DNA from 3 places in the Streptomyces nitrosporeus genome. Region 2 is predicted to be linked to each of the others. Evidence: riboswitches for the same ligand, from Rfam matches in the RefSeq annotation. Region 2 holds a riboswitch; each other region holds the start of a gene.

Region 1 (3,266 bases), 7.2 Mb from region 2:
CGTCGTACAGCCGCTCGCCTCCGGCCTGATCCGGCGTATGCCGTACGCCCTCGCCCTCGCGGCAGGCTTCACGGGCCTGGCGGCGGGCATGGCCGTGCTGGCGGTCGGCACCCGGGCGGCGCTGCTGGCGGGCGGGGCGCTGATCACCCTGGGCGACATCGTGCTGTTCCTGAAGAACGACCTGGAGGCACTGCGCCGCAGCCCCCGCTCCGATGCCGTGGTCTTCGGTCAGCAGCGGCTGGCCGCGGGCCTGGGCGCCTGCGCGAGCGGTGTGCTGGGCGGACAGCTGTACGGCCTCGGCGAACGGGCCGGACACACCGGCTGGTTCTGGATGCTGGCAGCCGCCCAGTGCCTGCTGCTCCCCCCTCTGCTGCTCACACTGCGCCGACGCACCGCGCGGCGCCCTGTCCCCGACGGCGACCATGAAGGAGCACTGACGCGCGATGACACGGACGGGCGGGTTCCAGGACGATGACTTCTGGACCGAGTTCCATGACTTCCTCTTCTCCGAGCAGCGCCACGAGCAGGCCGAGGAGCTGCTGGACACCTCTCCCCTGCTGGACTTCCCGCAGGGGGCGCGCGTGCTGGACCTGTGCTGCGGGCCCGGGGTGTTCACCGTGCCGCTCGCCCGCCGCGGCCACCGCGTGACCGGGGTGGACCTGAGCCCGGCCATGCTGGACCGGGCACGCAAGCGGTCGGCCGGTGACAGGGTGACGTACGTGCGGGCGGACGCACGCGAGTACGAGGCACCGGGCCGCTTCGACGTCGTCCTCAACATGTTCACCTCCTTCGGGTACTTCGAGGATCCCGCCGACAACGCGCGCGTGCTGCGCACCATGTACACCTGCCTGGCACCCGGCGGCACGCTCGTCCTGGACCTCGCCGGGAAGGAACTCCTGGCCCGCAGGGTCACCCCGCCCAAGGTGGTGCGGCGGGGCGACGACGTGATGGTGCAGACCGACACCGTGCTGGACGAGTGGGCGCGGCTGCGCAGCGACTGGGTGCTGGTCCGGGGCGAGCGGGTGACCCGGGCCACCTTGACCTGGTTCGTGTACAGCGCGGTGGAGCTGCGGCGGATGGCCGAGGAGGCGGGCTTCGGGCGCGTGGAGGTCTTCGGCGGATTCGACGGACGTCCTTACGACGAGAACGCCGAGCGTCTCGTCCTCCGGGCTGTCCGCGAGGCGTGAGCCGGGCACCGGGCGTGCGGACGGGACCGCACGCGCTTTTGCCGTCGGCCGGGGCGACGTAGGATCACCTGGTCATCGCCGCGACGGGAGACAGGAAGCCGGTGCGAATCCGGCACGGTCCCGCCACTGTGACCGGGGAGCGCCCCTCCGACACGCCACTGCGCACCGCGCGGGAAGGCGGGGGGAACGTCGATCCGGGAGTCAGGACACTGGTCCGTCGCGGGCCCGATCCGAGGAGCGCGGACTCCAGGAGGCTTCACGTGTCCCAGCTGTTCACCCCTGCCCGCACGCGCGGGTTCCTCCGTGCCATAGCCGCCGCCATGGCTCTTTCGTCCGTGCTGCTGACCACCGGCTGCGGTCCGTCCGGCGGGAGCGCCGGGGACGCGAAGGCCGCCGCGGGCGAGCCCGCGGGCTTCCCGGTCACCATCGACAACTGCGGTGTGAGGACGACGTACGACGAGCCGCCGTCGCGGGCGGTCACCATCCACCAGCACCCGGCGGAGCTCATGCTCGCCCTCGGTCTGGAGGACCGTATGATCGGCACGGCCTTCCCCGACTCCGCCGTCCTGCCCGAGCTGAAGAAAAACTACGAGGCGATCCCCGAACTGGCGGAGAGGGAACCGTCGTTCGAGAAGGTCCTGGACGCCGGACCCGACTTCGTCTACGGCGGCTACGGCAGCGCATTCGCCGAGAACGAGGGCCGCTCCCGCGAGGCGTTCGCCGCCGTCGGCATCGACACCCACCTCAACCGTGAGTACTGCGGCAGGAAGCGGGTGACGATGAAGGACACCTACGACGAGATCCGCACCATCGGCGAGATCTTCGGCGTCCCCGGCCGGGCCGGCGAACTGGTCGCGGACCTGGAGGACCGCGTCGGCAAGGCCGCCGCCAAGGCCGGGGGCGGGCCCAGGATTCCCGTCTTCGTCTACGACAGCGGCGACAAGAGCGCCTTCACCGCAGGCGGCAGGAGCCTGGGTACCGAGCTGATCCGGCTGGCCGGGGGCGAGAACGTCTTCGCCGGCCTCGACGACGTCTTCGGCGATGTCTCCTGGGAGCAGGTCGTCGAACGCAAGCCGGAGGCCATCGTCATCTACGACTACGCGGGCGCCGGAAGCGTGGAGGAGAAGAAGGAGTTCCTGCTCTCCCGGCCCGCGCTCGCCGACGTACCCGCCGTCAGGAACAAGCGGTTCGTCGTTCTGCCGTTGACCGCTACCCTGGTCGGCGTCCGTTCGGCCTACGCGGTCGAGGACCTGGCTCGCGGACTGCACCCCGCGAGCTTCCGGTGACCCGGGCGGCCGCCACCGGTACGTCCGTCGAGCGGACGGTCCAGCGGCAGAAGGCCGGCGCGTCAGGGCCGGGCCGTGCGAGGCCGGCCGTCACGCTGCTCGTACTCGCCGTCCTGCTCGTCGTCTCCGCCACGGCGGGCCTCGCCATCGGCTCCGTCCGGGTGCCGCCCGGCCAGGTGTGGGACATCGTGACGCACGCGCTGGGCGCCGGCTGGCGGCAGCCGGACTGGCCGCGGGCCCGGGAGACCATCGTGATGGACGTGCGGGCGCCGCGGGTGCTGCTCGGTGCGGTCACCGGCGCAGGCCTCGCGGTGATCGGCACCGCGCTGCAGGCCCTGGTGCGCAACCCGCTCGCCGAGCCGTACCTGCTGGGCGTCTCCTCCGGGGCGTCCCTCGGCGCGGTCTCCGTGATCGTGTTCGGGGTCACCCTCTTCGGGCCGGTCTCCCTGTCGGTGGCCGCCTTCGTGGGCGCCCTGGGCGCGCTCCTGCTCGTGTACGCCACCGCCCGCACCGGCGGACGTATCACCTCGGCACGGCTGGTGCTGTCCGGGGTGGCGGTCGCGGCGGTGCTCACCGCGGTCCTCGATCTGCTGCTGCTCACCACCGGCCGGGGCAACGAGGCCCGCGCGGTCCTCGCCTGGACCCTGGGCGGCCTCGGCGGGGTCGACTGGGGCACCCTGTGGCTGCCGAGCACGGCTCTGCTGTTCGGTATCGGCGTCCTCATGGTGCAGGCGCGCAACCTGAATCTGCTGCTGGCCGGCGAGGAGGCGGCCACCACGATGGGGCTGGACGT
Region 2 (3,266 bases):
ACGCCGAGGACGAAGGGGTCGGCGAGCGGGTTGCGGAGCAGTGACTGCATGACGGTGCCGCACACCGCGAGCCCGGCCCCGCAGACCGCGGCGAGCAGGGTGCGGGGCATGCGCAGGTTCCAGATGATGCCGTCCCGGATCGGGGTCAGCCGGGTGTCGCCGAGGCCCAGGTGCGCGGCGACGGCGGACCACACGTCCGGGACGGAGATCCGCGCGGGGCCGATGGTGACGGCGACGGCGACGGACAGGAGCAGCAGGGCCGTCCCGGCGGTCCACAGCAGCCCGTCGCGCAGTGCCCGCGCGCTCCGGGGGCCCGTCGCGGGCGACGGCCGGGGGCGGACGGCGGGCCTCCTTCCGGTGAGGGTCACCCGGAGAGTCCGAAGGAGCGCAGCCCGGCGGCGACGAGTTCGATGCCCTCGACGGTACGGATCGACGGGTTCATGGCCTGGCCGCTGAGCAGTACGTAGCGCTTGTTCCTGACCGCGTCCATGTTCCTGGTGGCGGGGTTGGACTCCAGGAACCCGATCTTCCTGGCGGCGCTCTCGGCGGTCTGCGACTCACGGGTCAGGTCGCCGATGACCAGGACGTCGGGGTTGCGGTCGGCGACCGTCTCCCAGTTGACCTGGGGCCACTCCTCGTGGGTGTCGTCGAAGACGTTCTTCGCGCCGAGTTCCCCGGTGATGGCGCCGGGCGCCCCGCAGCAGCCGGCGAGGTAGGGCGCTTCGGAGTTGGCGAACCAGTAGAGCAGCGTGGTGCCGGAGGCGTCGATGCCCCGGGTCGCGGCCTCGACGCGGCCGTCGAGTTCGGCGACCAGTTCCTCGCCCCGCTCGGGAACGCCGAACACCTCGGCCAGGTCGCGTACTTCACCGTAGACGTCGTCCATGGTCACGGGCTTCGCGCGCACGCCGTCGCCGCTGCCGCTGTTGTCCTTCGCGCCGCAGTCGGCCGGGGAGAGGTAGGTCGGTACGCCGAGTTGCGCGAACTGTTCACGGGAGGCGACGCCGCCCTTGCCGAGGGTGGATTCGAACGAGGCGCTGACGAAGTCGGGTTCCAGGCCGAGGACCTTCTCGGAGGAGGGCTGGTTGTCGGCGATGCGCTCCACGGTGGCGTTGGCCTTCTCCAGCCCCTTCATCACCGGGTCGGTCCAGGTGGCGGTGCCGGCGAGCCGGTCGGCGAGGCCGAGGGAGAGCAGGATCTCGGTGGATCCCTGGTTGAGGGAGACCGCCCGGGACGGTACGGCCTCCACGGTCACGGTGCGTCCGCAGTTCTTCAGCGTCACGGGGTGGCCGACGGCGCCGTCGTCCGGTGCGGCGCCGGGTGAGATGCCCGCGCCCTGGCCGGTGCAGGCGGCCAGCAGGAGGATTCCCGCGGGGAGCAGGGCGGTTCGGCGTACGGCGATGGGTATGGACGGCACGGGGTCCCTCTGCGTCTCGGGGCTCTTTGCGCGAAGCCCGGTACGGGTACCGCCCCCGGGCGGGGGCGGTGGCCAGCAGGTCTTCGGACTCGGGATCGTCCGGACGGGGCGCCTTCCCAGGACAGATGCGGTGTCCCAGTGGCCGTGGCCCCGCCCGTCCCCCTCACCGCTGCGCGTCAGCTCCGGATTCGCACCGGATTCCCTGACTCCAGGTGGAGTGTGACTGGCCCGTGCAAGCTATCACGCAGCGGCCGGGGGCCTGCGGGGCCCGTACGGAGGTGTCCGGTACCGGGGCCCCGCGGGCGCGGGCCGTGCCGTGCTGTTCCGTCAGCGTGGGTGTCCTCCCGTCGGGCATTCCGTGCCCCAGCTCTGGTGAACCGATTCGCCGGGCTTCGGGCGGGGCGGTTGCCGGCGGGCCAGCACGGACGTCGTGCCCCAGTAGGCCAGCAGCACGGCGCGCAGCCCGACGGCCTCCAGGGCCTCACGCAGCCCGCCCTGCCCGGGGCACGGTCCACAGGGCCGCCGGCCTACGGCGCTCATGCCGCTCCCTCCCCGGCGGGGGCGGCCGGTCCGCGGTGCCAGGACCCGTCCGGGTCGTCGTAGGCGTCGGCGTGGTCCGGGCCCGCGATCGGCCAGTCGGCGAGCAGTTCCGCGGGCAGGGCGAAGGACTCGGCGAGTTCGGGGGCGTGCGCGGCGACGGCCGCGATCAGCTCCTCGGTGATCTCCGGGAGCGCCGCGACCTGTCCGGCGTCCAGCAGCCCCGCGGCCAGCAGGTCGCCGCTGTTACGGGCCACCCATTCGACGGTGAACAGCCGTTCCAGTTCGGTCAGCCGCTCCCGGGCGGCGCCTTCCGGCAGCAGGGCGCGGGCCTGTGCGTAGGCCTCGGCCGCCTGCCGGTAGGCGTAGGCCTCCACCCCGCGCACGGCGGGGCCGGCGGCGGCGTTCCAGCGGCCGAGCTTGTCGTCGTCGGGGTGGCGCAGCGCGCGTTCCCTGGCCCGGGTGAACCAGATGTCCTCCAGCGCGGCGACGAGTTCGCCCAGGAAGCGGGGGTCGGCCAGGTCCCCGGTGCCCGGGACGCGGCGGGCGCTCTCGCGCACGGGTGAGGGGGTGAGGAGGAGTTCTCCGGCCGCCTTGGCGTACAGGGCGATGTTGTCGCCCTCGGCGGTGATGGCGCCCTCGATGCCGGTGACCCGGTCGCTCATGCCGTTGTTCTCCAGGAGGGCCTGTGCGCCGCAGCGTTCGCGGCACTGGACGATCACTCCCCTGGCCTGCCAGGTGATCCACGCCTTGGCGACCGAGACCAGGCGCTCCGCCTCCACCCGCTCCTTCTCGGTGCAGACCTCCCAGCGGTCGAGGACCCGGCGGTGCAGCAGGCTCATCGCGAAGACCGTGGCCATGGCCGAGGCGAGCGGACCGTGGTGCGTCCGGAAGGCGTTGACCGGCACCTGCCGGGTGCCCCGGGCCGCCGACACCGTGCGGTGGCCGCCGTAGCGGACGGCGACGGCGAGGCTGGCCCGGGCCGACCCGGCGGCGCAGGCGCTCATCGAAATCCTGCCGGGGGTCACCCGGCCGATGGAGGCCAGGAAGTGGCGGCGGCGTTCGGCCCGCAGGGCGCCGGACTCCTTCCGGCCGCCGTACGCCTCGAACGCCCCGAGCAGGGCGTCCCGTTCGAGGAACAGATCGTCGAACCAGGTCAGGCAGTGGTCGACGGGGCTGCCCATCCTGGCCGGCAGCGGCCGCACCCGGACGCCCGGCAGGGGGCGTACGCCGTCGGTCAGGGCCACCAGGAACAGGCGGATGCCGTGGTCCGTTCCGCCGTCCGTCAGACGCGCGGCGACGAGCCCGGACTTGG
Region 3 (3,266 bases), 4.7 Mb from region 2:
GTGATCGCGGTGGCGATCATCTACATCCCGATCAAGCTGGGCGGCTTCGACCAGATCTTCGACGCGGCGAGCAAGGCGTTCGAGGAGAAGAACGAGGCGGCCGGCAAGCCGGTGGCCGGACTCGCACCCGGCGTCTCCGGCCAGTGGGGCTACGCCACGCTGGCGCTCGGCTCGGCGCTGGCGCTCTTCATGTACCCGCACTCCATCACGGCGACGCTCTCCAGCCGCAGCCGCGAGGTGATCCGCCGCAACACCACGATCCTGCCGCTGTACTCGCTGATGCTGGGGCTGCTGGCCCTGCTCGGCTTCATGGCGATCGCCGCGGGCATCAAGGTCCAGAACGGCCAGCTCGCCATCCCCCAGCTGTTCGAGAACATGTTCCCGGACTGGTTCGCCGGTGTGGCCTTCGCCGCCATCGGCATCGGCGCCCTGGTACCCGCGGCGATCATGTCCATCGCCGCGGCGAACCTGTTCACCCGCAACATCTACAAGGACTTCCTGAAGCCGGACGCGACGCCCGAGCAGGAGACGAAGGTCTCCAAGCTGGTCTCGCTGCTGGTGAAGGTCGGCGCGCTGGTCTTCGTCCTCACCATGGACAAGACGGTCGCGATCAACTTCCAGCTGCTCGGCGGGATCTGGATCCTCCAGACCATGCCGGCCCTGGTGGGCGGCCTGTTCACCCGCTGGTTCCACCGGTGGGCGCTCATCGCCGGCTGGGCGGTCGGCATGATCTACGGCACCGTCGCCGCCTACAACGTGTCCTCCCCGACCCAGCCGCACTTCGCCGGGTCCTCGAAGGAGATCCCCGGCATCGGGGAGATCGGCTACATCGGTCTCACCGCGTTCGTGCTGAACGTCGTCGTGGTGGTCGTCCTGACCTTCGTCCTGAACGCGGCGAAGGCCCCGGCCGGCATCGACGAGACCTCGCCGTCGGACTACACCGCGGACGTCGGCGACCCGGGCGTCAAGGCGGAGCTCCCGCCGGCCACGGCGGGCGCCCCCGGCGGCCACTGACCCGCCGGTCCGTCCACGGCGGATGCCCGTCGCACCCCCTCCCGGGGCGCGGCGGGCATCCGCCGTCCCGGCCCGGAAAACCCCGGGCGGCTCCGGCCGCCCCACGGCACACTGCCCCGCATGGACGTAACCATCGAACGGGTGCACCCCTCGCGGTACGCCGCCCTCGGCGAGCTCACCGCCCTGGCCTATCTCGACGAGGGCCTGCTGGACCTCGGCGCCGACGACCCCTATCTGGAGAGGCTGCGGGCCGTCGCGCGGCGGGCCGAGGAGGCGGAGGTGCTCGTGGCCCTGGACGAGGACGGCACGCTGCTGGGCGGCGTGACCTACACCGTGGCCGGCGGGCCCTGGGCCGACATCGCCCGCCCCGGCGAGGCCGAGTTCCGGATGCTGGCCGTCTCCCCCGGGGCCCGTGGCCGGGGCACCGGCGAGGCCCTCGTACGGGCCTGTATCGACCGGGCGCGGGCCGCTGACGGCGTCAGGGCACTCGTGCTCTCCAGTCAGCGGGCCATGCTCGGCGCCCACCGCCTCTACCGGCGCCTGGGCTTCGTCCGGACCCCGGAACGCGACTGGGCGCCGATGACCACCGGCACGCTGCTGACGTTCCGTCTGGAGCTGTGAGCCTTCCCCCGGCACACCCGTACACAACATGTGGGGGCTGTCCTGACGGGCAGCCCCCACATGTATGCTCGTGCTCGCTGTCGCCGCAGGGGAATCCGGTGTGAATCCGGAACTGTCCCGCAACGGTATGACCGGTGTGCTTTCGCGCACCCGCAAGTCCGAGGACCTGCCGGCAGCGCGTCCGGCTCGACCGAACCGGACGCCCTACGTCCGGGCCTCGCGGAAGGCCGGTGGACGCCGTGCGCGGTACGCCCCTGCCGGGGCCGCCGGCCTGCCCGGCTGCCCCTGTCCCCGCCGGCCCCGAGCCGAGCGAGGACAGCCCCCGTGAGCATCGCGCCAGCCGACCCTGTTTCCGTCCCGGATCCGGCCCCCCCGGCAGGGCCCGGGGCCGGAGCCGCCCCCGACGCCCCCGGTGCCGCCCTGCTGCGGACCCTGACCGCTCTCACCGCCGACCTGCCGGACACCGACCCGGGCCGGATCGCCGCGGCGGCGCTCCGCGGCCGCAGCGCCCACGCGGACGAGGACGAGCTGCGCTCCCTGGCCACGGAGGCCGCCGCCGGGCTGATCCCGGAGGACCCGTCCTACTCCCGGCTGGCGGCCCGGCTGCTCACCCGCTCGATCGCCCGGGAAGCCGCGGGCCAGGGCGCGGTGTCCTTCTCCGCGTCCGTCGCCGTGGGCCACCGCGAGGGTCTGATCGCGGACCGTACGGCCGGGTTCGTCACCCGGCACGCCGCCTTTCTCGACGCGCTGGCAGGCCGGGCGCTCGCCGACGGCGCCGACGACCGCTTCGGCTACTTCGGCCTGCGGACGCTGTACAGCCGCTATCTGCTGCGCCACCCGCTCACCCGCGAGGCCGTGGAGACTCCGCAGTACTTCATGCTGCGTGTGGCCTGCGGGCTCGCCGAGGACGAATCCGAGCGGGCGCTGGACGAAGTCGCCTCGCTGTACGGCCTGATGAGCCGGCTGGACTACCTGCCGTCCTCCCCCACGCTCTTCAACTCCGGCACCCGCCATCCGCAGATGTCCTCCTGCTACCTGCTGGACTCGCCGCTGGACGAGCTGGACTCGATCTACGACCGCTACCACCAGGTGGCCCGCCTCTCCAAGCACGCGGGCGGCATCGGTATCGCCTACTCCCGGGTCCGGGCGCGCGGTTCGCTGATCCGGGGCACCAACGGCCACTCCAACGGCATCGTGCCGTTCCTGAAGACGCTGGACGCCTCGGTCGCCGCGGTCAACCAGGGAGGCCGGCGCAAGGGGGCCGCCGCGGTCTACCTGGAGACCTGGCACGCGGACGTCGAGGAGTTCCTGGAGCTGCGCGACAACACCGGCGAGGACCAGCGGCGCACCCACAACCTGAACCTGGCCCACTGGGTCCCCGACGAGTTCATGCGCCGGGTCGAGGCGGACACCGCGTGGTCGCTGTTCTCCCCGGCGGACGTCCCCGAGCTGACCGACCTGTGGGGCGGGGAGTTCGACACCGCCTACCGGGCCGCCGAGGCGAAGGGCCTGGCCCGTAAGTCGGTTCCGGCACGTGAGCTGTACGGCCGGATGATGCGGACCCTCGCCCAGACCGGGCAGGGCTGGATGACCTTCAAGGACACCGCCAACCGCACCGCCAACCAGACCGC

Evidence for each region. A riboswitch is a leader RNA that binds a small molecule or an ion and turns the genes downstream of it on or off. The one in region 2 is predicted to bind cobalamin.
Region 1: it holds a riboswitch for cobalamin, as region 2 does, so the genes downstream of both, CP967_RS00305 (ABC transporter substrate-binding protein) here and CP967_RS32215 (ABC transporter substrate-binding protein) in region 2, are expected to answer to the same signal.
Region 3: it holds a riboswitch for cobalamin, as region 2 does, so the genes downstream of both, CP967_RS10825 (ribonucleoside-diphosphate reductase subunit alpha) here and CP967_RS32215 (ABC transporter substrate-binding protein) in region 2, are expected to answer to the same signal.

The regions. Positions count from the first base shown of each region.
Region 1 covers NZ_CP023702.1:70,964-74,229, forward strand. The annotation lists gene CP967_RS00295 (MFS transporter) at 1-475, shown strand, start outside; gene CP967_RS00300 (class I SAM-dependent methyltransferase) at 444-1,187, shown strand; cobalamin riboswitch at 1,279-1,399, shown strand; gene CP967_RS00305 (ABC transporter substrate-binding protein) at 1,508-2,473, shown strand; gene CP967_RS00310 (FecCD family ABC transporter permease) at 2,470-3,266, shown strand, end outside.
Region 2 covers NZ_CP023702.1:7,230,469-7,233,734, reverse strand. The annotation lists gene CP967_RS32220 (FecCD family ABC transporter permease) at 1-368, opposite strand, end outside; gene CP967_RS32215 (ABC transporter substrate-binding protein) at 365-1,414, opposite strand; cobalamin riboswitch at 1,472-1,657, opposite strand; gene CP967_RS32205 (acyl-CoA dehydrogenase family protein) at 1,951-3,266, opposite strand, start outside.
Region 3 covers NZ_CP023702.1:2,498,712-2,501,977, forward strand. The annotation lists gene mctP (monocarboxylate uptake permease MctP) at 1-1,014, shown strand, start outside; gene CP967_RS10820 (GNAT family N-acetyltransferase) at 1,135-1,635, shown strand; cobalamin riboswitch at 1,700-1,823, shown strand; gene CP967_RS10825 (ribonucleoside-diphosphate reductase subunit alpha) at 1,960-3,266, shown strand, end outside.